DNA from 2 places in the Vibrio sp. 2433-A1 genome. Region 1 is predicted to be linked to the other one. Evidence: predicted binding sites of a transcription regulator. Region 1 holds the regulator's gene; the other holds the start of a gene.

Region 1 (5,720 bases):
ATTGAAAATTGTGGTCATGTGTGTAACGTTGAGCGCCCAGATGAGTTCAACCAGCACTCAATTGCTTTTATCCAACAGCAAATTGGCACTAAGTAGTCTACTTAATTACGGTGCTAGGCTGCCACATTGCCAGCAGGCACCAAACTGACCTTCGTTTTGTTCTCTGCACTTATCACAGTACCAGTCTTGCTTGCCTTGTTCTGACTGAAACTCTTTAATGATCTCAGATGCTTTTTCACTGTCTCGTTGATCAAACAGCCAAATGTACGGTTCGCTGCTTTCTCCAAACGGGATTTCCCCTTGTAAGCCAAAGATACCTTCACCACGGACTTCACAATCAATGTATTGATACTTGAGAAGCTCACAGACGATGTGAGCTTCGGTAGGTGTGGTGGCTGAAAATACTTTCATCAAACATTCCCATTAGATGCAGATGGCTCAGTTCTTACTTTAGCCATGATCCACTTAGCGACAACTGGGAATAAGCCGAGCAGAGCAAACGACGCTAAAACAGTCGGTGAGGCAATACCAGAGAGCGAGTCAATTTGCGCAAGCTGAGTGCCTGCGTTGATGTATACCGCAGTACCCGGTAGCATACCAACTTGACTCACCACGTAGTATCTAGCGGTTGAAATTGGGGTAAGCCCCATTAACAAGTTGATTAAGAAAAATGGGAACACTGGGATTAGGCGCAGTGAAAACAGGTAGAAAGCGCCATCTTTTTTAACACCGTTATTGATAGCAGAGAGCTTTTCGCCAAACTTACCCTGCACCCAATCACGTAGTAAAAATCGACTGCTTAAAAAGGCTAGCGTGGCACCAATCGCACTAGCAAATGAAACGATAAGTAACCCGGTTGAAAAACCGAAAAGAGCACCACCTAATAAAGTGACGACAGCCGCTCCTGGTATAGAGAATGCGGTAATCGCAACATAGGCTAAGAAATAGGTAACTACCGCAACAACAAAGTTCTCTGAGATAAAGGCCGCAAGTTCAGCTTGCTGTGCTTTTGCGTTTTCTAGCGTGAGATACTGGCCAAAGTTCACACCTAACAGAATGATAAGTGATACAAAGATAACGCCAAGTATGATTTTTTTATTCATGTGCTGCTCCATCAAGAATCATGGCCGATTAATACAAAGTGTTAATAGACTAGACAGGGAAAGCAAGCAGTAAATTTCAACAAACAAAAAAAATCAGCACAACGGCTGACTTTTTAAAAAGGGAAAGGAAAATGTGTTGCCGATTAATGATTTAATTGGTTGAGTAACTCTTCACGTCGCCTATGAGGGATCACTGACCAATGTGTGCCGTTAATTGCGCCTTCTAGCGCCCAAAGCAATTCGACGTTAACTTCAGCAGAATGCGAAGACTGAATCGCTTTAAATGCGTTTACTGCACCTGTTTCTTCGAGATTCTCAACGCTATCAATACCGGCTTTCTTCAGCATACGTTCCGTAGCCAGCCTTAAGTTCGGCAGATCTTTAAGGCGATTCGGTTTAGCTTTCGCTTGCTGTTTCTTTTCGCTGTTCGCTGCAGTTAGCGCAGCTTGGGCAATCTCAAGCGTATTATCCTTATTCTTAAACCAATCATCGCTTAGAGCAAAGTATTTGGTGACGACAGGAAAGCCGCGCTTTTTGTAAACGTAAGGTTCTAAGCTAAGAGATTTAAATTGCTTTGCAAGTACGTCGTCTGCCCTAACGTGCAACTTATCATTGACGACTAATGCAAACATAGTGTCGTCGGCAAAAATACCGAAGCCACCAAACATTGAGCGGGACTTGATTAAGCCTAACGGCTCAAATAGTCGCATTGAGTCTTTTAGTATTGGTTTATCCATGCTGTGTATTCTCGGTGTATATGTATACGCCACCAATTCAGGTCCGAGAGAGTAGCAAAATTATGCAGGCTTGTTGTCAGTCTAGTGTCATACGATTGCTAGCAATTACAATATGACATGTGTGCATATTTACCATCGGCAACCCCGCTACCAAACAATTAACTTGTTGAAGGCCGGAGGCTTTGCGTCCCATCCTTTCGAAATGGTTTGCCCTGTTCGTGGCATAATCGAACAACAATAAGGATAAATGGATTTTGGGCTGGGCATCACATTTGAATGGGATAAGTGTGATCTTGGTTCAGTAAATAGGTTTGGTTCATACACTTAGCCAATGAAAGCAACCCAGCTAAGTGTATGTCAAATAAGTTATTTCTTAATATTTTGTACGGTATTTCGCTCAACGATCTCTGGGTGCATTTCAAAGATACGCTTTTCGTGCTCTTTGTCTTTAATGCGCTCTAGTAGAATCTCGAATGCGTTTTTACCTACACGGCGTTTTGGCTGGTGAACCGTGGTCAATGGTGGTGAGAAGTACTCCGCAAGCTCGATATTGTCGTAACCAATTACCGACATATCTTCTGGAATGCGAATGCCTTTCTGCTGTAGGCGACTCATTAGCCCTAGAGCCATAGTGTCATTGAAACAGAAGATTGCGCTTGGCTTATTGTCCATTGCTGCGATCTGGTCTGCAGCTAGAACTGCAGTATCACACTCGAAGTTACCTTCTAAAATCCAATCTTCTTTGACTGGAAGGTTTGCTTCGTTCATCGCACGTTTAAAGCCACGAATACGTTCCTGACACGCTGCTTTCTCAAAGTGTCCGCTTAGGCAGGCAATATCGGTATGACCACGGTCAATTAGGTATTTAGTTGCTAAATAGCCACCTTCTTCCGAGTTATCGATGATCTTATCGGCTTGAGAGCTCTCTGGCCCCCAATCCATAACCACTTTCGGGATGTCTTTGTGGCGATCTAGCATTTCGCTCAGTTCTTCAGTTAAGTCTGAACACATGACCAAAATACCGTCTACGCGCTTTTCAGCTAGCATGCGAATGTAGTCGCGTTGCTTCTCATAAATACCGCCCGTATTACATAAGATCAGCGTATAGCCTTGGCGGTAACAGTAACTCTCTACACCATCAATGACCTCAGAGAAGAAAAGGTTTGTGGACTGAGTCACCAGCATACCAATCGTGCGCGTGGTATTACACTTTAGGCTACGTGCAACCGCACTTGGTGCGTAGTTTAGTTCTGTTACTGCTTCCATTACTTTTTCTTGCGTAGCTTCAGCAACAAAGCGCGTTTTATTGATTACATGTGACACAGTTGTCGTTGATACACCAGCTAGGCGAGCAACGTCTTTTATAGTGGCCATAAGGTTCTGTCCTGTCGATGACTGCCGCGGAATTATATTCAGTTTAGAATACCTAAGCAGAAAGTATCAGAAACACAAAAACCGCTCTATTTAGCGGTTTGTATTTGATTCGTTTGTTTTTATCGTTTGCGGTCACAATTTTAGACCGCAAAACTCTTAAGAGCAAACAAAAAAACACGAAAGCAACCTGCCGGAGGTCACAATGTTGTCTTTATTCGCCTAACAGATAGCTGCGATCTAAAGCAAGGAAGGCAGTAGCGAATGCGCTGATTGCCGAGTAGAAACCGAACTCATCAAACTTCTGACACTTTTCTGAGAACTGTGGCGTCCAGCTTAGCAGGTGTTGACGAATGAACTGTTCCTGAACAGCAAAAGCTTCTTCAATCTTAGCTTCGTCTTCTGCGTCATTTGAGCGGATGATCAAGTTACCTAAGAAATCGAGTTCAATCGCAATGTGATCTGCAGGTTCATTCAGGTTTTTGTCTACCTCAACACTATGCTCAGCCATCAACTCTTCCATCTCTTTGGCTGGTGTATCATTTAATAGACCAGACTTACCGATATACATTGACGCGTATGGTAAGGCAGAGTCTTTATCTGACTTTAAGAAAAGGTCACAAAAATCAGCCGCTAGCTCAAGTTGTGCGTCTTCACGGTCCATAAGACGGTTTAGAGCATCAGTAATACGGTTGATTGACGGCTTGAGTTGTTCGTTCTCACCCAAGCCGGTAAGGAACGAACGGATCTCTGGCGAATGATATTGTGTTATGTTCTCTTCAGTTAGCTCTTTAGCGAAAAGGCTCGACAGCCACCAGTAGATTTCAGCGCGTTTTTCATTGAATGCTTTGATTTCTTGCATTAGGTGTTACTCCCCAAATAATTATCGCTATTGTAACCAATAAAAATGAACAGCGGTAACCACTTATATGACAAGATAAAAGCAAATATTCGAAGATATTAATGCACGGAAAGGTTTTGTCTTGAATCAATAAAAAATCACCTTTCTAGCTTTTAAAGTGATAAGTACTAGAAATGTTACTATATATGAATAGAATAATAGAAAGAGCAAATCCCAATGTAAATTAAGTGGTGTAGATGAGTTATCACGTACTAGTTGTAGAAGATGACGCAGTTACTCGCAGTAAGCTGGTGGGTTACTTTCAAAATGAAGGTTACAACGTCAGTGAAGCGGAAAGTGGCGAGCAAATGCGCAACATGCTACAAAGTAATGCGATTGATTTGGTGATGTTGGACATTAACCTACCTGGTGAAGATGGTTTAATGTTAACTCGAGAACTTCGCAGTCAGTCCGACATTGGAATTATCCTGGTAACAGGACGCACGGATAGCATAGATAAAATTGTTGGCCTCGAAATGGGCGCGGACGATTATGTCACTAAACCTTTTGAATTGCGCGAGCTACTGGTTCGAGTTAAAAATTTGCTGTGGCGAATTTCTGCTGCGCGTAACTCTACAGGAAACGTCGAGGGAGGCAAGGCGAACGAAAATATGGTTCGCTTCGGTGATTGGACGTTTGACGTTCAACGTCGCGCTTTGAGCCGTAACGGTGAGCCAGTTAAGTTAACCAAAGCAGAATACGAGTTGCTTGTTGCACTGTCGTCCTACCCGAACCAAGTATTAAGCCGTGAGCGTATTCTAAACATGATTAGCCACCGTGTTGATGCGCCAAACGATCGTACGATTGATGTGCTTATTCGTCGTATGCGTGCCAAGATGGAGTTCGACCCAAAGAACCCACAAATCTTTGTCACAGTGCACGGTGAAGGCTACATGTTCGCTGGTGACTAATCAGACTCAAACATAAAAATACCGAGGCATGCCTCGGTATTTTTTTATCTGTTAAAGCGCGCTTTCGCCTGCGCTGAGACTTTGTTCTTCAAAATCTGATGCCCAGTCGCGCAATGATTGCCATATGCGGCCCAGCGTTTCATGCCAGTAGAGTTCTGTCTGCTCAAGGTATTTGCCTTTTGGCGTGTACTTTTCCCATGCTTGGGTAATGTTATCGTGAGCTAAGTAGTTAGTCGGCGCAGGGTAAGGATCCATGCCGGCTGAGTGAAACTCGTTCAGTGCGCGTTGCATATGGCTAGCAGAAGTAACAACAACCAGCTTTTTCGTTGTGACGAAAGCGGCAGCTTGTCTTGCTTCTTCCCAAGTATCTTTTGCTGTTTCAAGCAAGATAATGTCAGATTTTGAAACGCCGAGTGCTAACGCCACCTTGGCCATCATACGTGCATTACTCACTTCTGAGCCGCCAGAATAACCAGATAAGATCAGTTTAGAACCAGGATAGATGCGCATTATGCGTATACCTTCAGCTAAACGCATCAAACCAGTACGACTTAATTCTGAGGTCGGAGGGATCTTGTCATCGACAACGTGACCACTTCCTAACACCATAACGTAGGCTATAGATTCATCGACCGGGAAAAATGCAGAGTACTGGCGCTCTAATGGCATCAATAAGCGAGAAGAAACCGGTTGGAAG
Region 2 (5,720 bases), on a different contig from region 1:
CTTGCAGGGCTGTAATTGCAGTAAGCGCCGCCGTTTCGGTACGTAGTACACGTGGGCCGAGTAGCGTCTCTTCAAATTTGTAGTTTTCCGTCATACCGATCTCTTCCGCTGATAAGCCACCTTCTGGGCCAATCAACAGACGCACCTTCTCTACTGGTGTTGGTAGAGTATTGATCGAGTATTTTGCACGCGGGTGGAGGTTCAGTTTTAGACCGTCATATTCCTCTCCACACCACGCTTCTAATTGCATGATTGGGCGGATTTCTGGGACTGTGTTGCGACCACACTGCTCACAAGCACTGATGGCGATCTTTTGCCATTGGGCGAGTTTTTTCTCGAAACGTTTTTGATCGAGTTTGACACCACAGCGCTCTGAAATCAGAGGGGTAATCGTGTTTACACCAAGCTCTACCGACTTCTGGATGGTGAATTCCATCTTATCGCCACGTGAAATAACTTGGCCTAAGTGAAGGTCGAGTGGTGATTCTGAGCTGCGTTCGACACGTTGAGTAATATTCACTTCAACGTTTTTCTTTGAAACGCTAGCGATCTCTGCTGGGAACTCAGCGCCACTGCCGTCAAACAGCAGTACTTCTTGTCCCTCTTTCATGCGTAATACACGGCCAATATGGCCTGCGGCATCATCGCAGAGCATGAGAGAGCCTAACTGATTAATGGCTTCTGGGTGATAGATTCGTGGGATTCGCATTGTGTTTCGATTTCCAGCAAGAGGTTTTGAGATAACCTCTAACATGGATGCTTTTATGCGAAAAAACAAGGGGCAGAGAGAGTTTCCAATTAATTACTGGAAACTCTCAATTTCATAACGCTGTGAGAGCTATAGCGCTTGGCAAGCTTGGTAAACAAATCGGTTGTGATTACCTTGGATTTTGAAGATACGCTCTTCACGTTTGCATTCCCACTTATCTACTGGGAACTGCTTGTTCCATGCTGTCATCAACTGCTTCTGCTGTTTGGACAATTTAAAGCCGTACTCTTGACTCATGTAGAGGTAAGTACGCGCAATTGAGCCTTTTGCTCTATCAGGTGGCATGACCTTACGTTGCTTAAAGTTAACCTGCATTTCGCAGCGTCCGTAGCTAATGCCATCAACACCGTTCCACTGGCTGAAGTTGTAGTTAGAACGGTCGCCATTCACTTCTCCAATAGCCGGAGTCAGGTTATGCAGATCCGCTTCCATCAGACGGAAGGTTTTATCGTTCTTAGTACAGTTTTTACGTCCGCCAGTTTGCCAACATTGACGCTGGTGGCCAAATTGCCAAGCTGGGACGACATGCTCCCATTCTATTCGAGAAGCGCGCTTTTGTTGTTTACGGACTTGGTAACCACACGACTCTAAATCAGGTGTTCCTTTACGTCCTTGCCATTCAATATCACAACCACAGTAAAAACTGGTTGGGTGATCGGCGTAAATTTTTACGGCTTCTTTTTTTGCTTTGGAGAAAGAAGAGGGTGGAGCAGCATGGCTAGTAACACTGAAAAGTGTCAATAATAGACTGAAAAATAGGATTCTTTTCATGGAATTTTGTATTAGAAAAGTAGTATGAATTACAGTCTAACACGCAATTATGGCTGGTATTGATGAGAATTGTCTTAATTAGGTCAGTTGTTTGCCAGTGAAACTTAACGTCTGTTGGCACTGTTGGCAGCGGTAACTGGCTTGGTTTCGCAGTACTTTATTATGGCGGCGAATGGAAAGGGGATAGGTCGTACAGGCGCAAAGATATTCAAAGGTTTTCCCTTGTACGGAAGTGACTTCGAAGCTATGGGTTGTTTTTGCTGGCACTTTAAAGACGGCTTCCATCACGCCTTGCCATTCTTTCCCGTGCGGCTTAACGCGACCATAGACTTGGTAGGTAATCAGATGAGCAACTTCATGCGGAATCACATCTGTAAGGAAAGCCTGCTGGTTTTCTTCAAATAGCGTTGGGTTGAGACGAATCTCATTTAGCTGCAGGTAGGCTTTACCCGCGGCTTTACCGCGCAGTTTGTAGTTTAATTTTGGCTGAGTAAATGTGCGTTTGAAGGAGACCTGAGCCTGCTGGATGCAGTTAGCTATCACTTTATGTGCACGATAATTGAGTTCAGAATCCACAACCACTCCTAAATAAACGCCCCAGCTCAAATGGCTGGGGCGCATCATAGATCGAAATGGCTTCGCTTGTTAAGGGTGATGTTTCTTCTTGATGGTTTCATGGTAAGCGTGCCAAGTACCATAGCCAAGGATTGGCATGGTAAACAGCATACCGATACCGTAGGTGGCAAAGCCGACAAGAATACCGCCACAAATCAGCGCCGCCCAAACAATCATCGCAGGGATGTTTGATTTAACCGCGTTAAAGCTGGTGAATACGGCGGTCATCATATCGACGCGGCGTTCCATCATTACCGGGATAGAGAACGCGGAAATACTAAACACCACACAAGCTAGGACGAAGCCAACCAGTGAACCTATGACGAGGAAAGGCATAAATTCGGTGAGCGGTGCGCCTTGTACCGAAGGGTAGAGGGCATGAAGTAGCGCGGCAATACGCATCCAGAAAATCATACACACCGCCAATAGCACCGCAAATGCCCACTGTGAGGAGGAGTTACGGCTAATGGCTTTCATGGAGTGGATTAAGCTGGCGCTATGGCCTTTTTCTCGTTCCCAAGCGGCATCGTATAAGCCTAAAGCGAGGAAAGGGCCAATGAGCATATAGACCACTAGACTTGGCATGACTACTAGGTGAGTGCCTTGCCATTGAACGAGTAGCACAATGCCGATTGCTGCTGCCATAAAGCATAACCCATAGAAAGCACTGATTAAGGGCATTCTAACAAAGTCATGCAGGCCAAGAGACAGCCAGTGGAATGGTGCTGAAATACTGAGTTGATTACACGGAATCGTGCGAGCGTATTCCGAGTCTGGGACTTCTTTCTGTTTAGGTTTAAAGTCGTCTGGATTCACCGTACGAGGCATACATCCTCCTTGATCGATTCTCTATGTAGACTAAATTCGCTGGCAAATTTAGCGTTGGAAACTCGATGCCCGGCTTGGCGACTTCTGGGATGTAAGCGGCGCATCAGTTAACGCAAACGAGCTTTCATCGCTGAAATTGCTCGTTAACATATTTTTAACTATTGACCCCATGGCAAAAAAATACAAATTTACGCCATAAATTTATCCCTAAAGAAAAAGGGCTTTTGGTTACCCAAAAGCCCTTTTCAATTCTATTACGTCTTAAATTTTAATTACTTAAGACCAGCGAACTCTGCAAGAATCGCTGCTTTGTCTGTCGCTTCCCATGGGAACTCTTCACGACCAAAGTGACCGTATGCCGCAGTCTTCTTATAGATAGGCTGAAGCAGGTTCAGCATTTCTTGTAGACCGTATGGACGTAGGTCGAAGTTCTGACGAACAGCTTCGATGATGATCTCGTGGGCAACTTTCTCAGTACCAAACGTTTCAACCATGATAGACGTTGGATCTGCTACACCGATAGCGTAAGACAGTTGGATTTCACAACGGTCAGCCATGCCAGCTGCTACGATGTTTTTCGCTACGTAACGCGCTGCGTATGCTGCAGAACGGTCTACTTTTGATGGATCTTTACCAGAGAATGCACCGCCACCGTGACGAGCTGCGCCGCCGTAGGTATCTACGATGATCTTACGACCTGTTAGACCACAGTCACCCATAGGACCACCGATTACGAAACGGCCAGTTGGGTTGATAAAGAAGTTAGTCTCTTTGTTGATCCACTCAGAAGGCAGTACTGGCTTGATGATCTCTTCCATTACTGCTTCACGTAGATCTGGAGTCGAGATTGAATCACAGTGCTGAGTTGAAAGAACAACTGCATCGATACCAACGATCTTACCTTGATCATATTGGAACGTTACCTGAGATTTCGCATCTGGGCGAAGGAAGTCTAGCTTGCCATTCTTACGAACTTCCGCTTGTTTTTCTACAAGACGGTGAGAGTAAGTAATTGGTGCAGGCATTAGAATTTCAGTTTCGTTGGTTGCATAACCAAACATGATGCCTTGGTCGCCAGCGCCCTGATCTTTAGGGTCTGCTTTATCAACACCTTGGTTGATGTCTGGAGACTGCTTGCCGATAGTGTTTAGAACCGCACAAGAATTAGCATCAAAACCCATGTCTGAGTGAACATAACCAATTTCACGTACTGTCTCACGAGTGATCTCTTCGATATCAACCCATGCAGAAGTAGTTACTTCACCACCAACCATTACCATGCCGGTTTTTACGTAAGTTTCACACGCAACACGTGCTTTAGGGTCTTGTTCTAGAATCGCATCAAGTACTGCATCAGAAATTTGGTCTGCAATTTTATCTGGATGACCTTCTGATACTGACTCAGAAGTGAACAGGTGCTTAGCCATGTGAGCTCCACTTTATCGATTGAGAGTGACCAGTTTTATTAACTCATCACTATTAAATAATATTAGTAATTGTAGGTGTATCTACATCTAGACGTCTATTCTAATTTTGATTGCTCGAATTACAAGCTCTTTTTTTTCATCAATCATAACTAAACGTTTGCTTTACTGTGTTTATATATAGACAACTTGAGGGTAAAGGGAGCGAAATCTCGGAAAATTGTGAGCTTTTGGCTTGGAAAACGTTTGCAGTGCCCCAAGTGCTTTGAGAGAATTATTATTCACACACTTATTTGATTCGCTTAATGCATTCAGGAGCTGACATGTCTTCTCGTCAACATCTCGCAAACGCAATCCGTGCTCTAAGTATGGATGGTGTACAACAAGCTAACTCTGGTCACCCAGGTGCACCTATGGGTATGGCTGACATCGCTGAAGTTCTTTGGCGTTCTCACCTAAACCACAACCCGGCTAACCCTGAGTGGGCTGACCGCGACCGTTTTGTTCTGTCTAACGGCCACGGTTCTATGCTGATATACTCTCTACTGCACCTTGCAGGTTACGAGCTATCAATTGACGATCTGAAAAACTTCCGTCAGCTGCATTCTAAGACTCCAGGCCACCCTGAGTACGGCTACGCACCAGGTGTTGAAACAACAACAGGTCCTCTAGGTCAAGGTATCACTAACGCTGTGGGTATGGCGCTTGCTGAGAAAACTCTAGCAGCACAATTCAACAAAGAAGGCCACGACATCGTTGACCACTTCACTTATGCATTCATGGGTGACGGCTGTCTGATGGAAGGTATCTCGCACGAAGCATGTTCTCTAGCTGGTACGCTAGGTCTTGGTAAGCTAATCGCATTCTGGGATGACAACGGTATCTCAATTGATGGTGAAGTAGAAGGTTGGTTCTCTGACGACACACCTAAGCGTTTTGAAGCGTACGGCTGGCACGTAATCCCTGCAGTAGACGGTCACGATCCAGAAGCGATCAATGCTGCTATTGTTGCAGCGAAAGCTGACCCACGCCCAACTCTAATCTGTACTAAGACGATCATCGGTTTTGGTTCACCTAATAAGTCTGGTTCACACGATTGTCACGGTGCTCCACTAGGCGCTGAAGAAATTGCAGCAACTCGCAAAGAACTTGGTTGGGAACACGGTCCATTTGAAATCCCAGCAGACATCTATGCAGAGTGGGATGCGAAAGAAGCAGGCGCAGCTAAGGAAGCAGCGTGGAACGCTAAGTTCGATGCATACGCAGCAGCTTACCCAGCTGAAGCGGCTGAGCTTAAGCGTCGCCTAAACGGC

The links. Region 1 encodes PurR, which represses purine synthesis genes. Its sites were predicted from a motif close to TNANGNAAACGTTTNCNTNA; they were not measured.
Region 2: the regulator PurR is predicted to act here: its motif matches at 4,556-4,575, upstream of metK (methionine adenosyltransferase).

What each region holds. Positions count from the first base shown of each region.
Region 1 is NZ_JBRESC010000005.1:185,960-191,679, reverse strand. It holds gene ACU01J_RS07380 (alpha/beta fold hydrolase) at 1-96, shown strand, start outside; gene ACU01J_RS07375 (putative signal transducing protein) at 106-411, opposite strand; gene ACU01J_RS07370 (TVP38/TMEM64 family protein) at 411-1,103, opposite strand; gene ACU01J_RS07365 (TfoX/Sxy family DNA transformation protein) at 1,247-1,840, opposite strand; cyclic di-GMP riboswitch class I at 1,975-2,062, opposite strand; gene purR (HTH-type transcriptional repressor PurR) at 2,207-3,214, opposite strand; gene torD (molecular chaperone TorD) at 3,426-4,073, opposite strand; gene torR (two-component system response regulator TorR) at 4,310-5,023, shown strand; gene elyC (envelope biogenesis factor ElyC) at 5,075-5,720, opposite strand, start outside.
Region 2 is NZ_JBRESC010000003.1:233,016-238,735, reverse strand. It holds gene rsmE (16S rRNA (uracil(1498)-N(3))-methyltransferase) at 1-709, opposite strand, end outside; gene ACU01J_RS04925 (endonuclease) at 839-1,540, opposite strand; gene ACU01J_RS04920 (SprT family zinc-dependent metalloprotease) at 1,619-2,116, opposite strand; gene ACU01J_RS04915 (DUF2189 domain-containing protein) at 2,186-2,983, opposite strand; gene metK (methionine adenosyltransferase) at 3,256-4,410, opposite strand; gene tkt (transketolase) at 4,731-5,720, shown strand, end outside.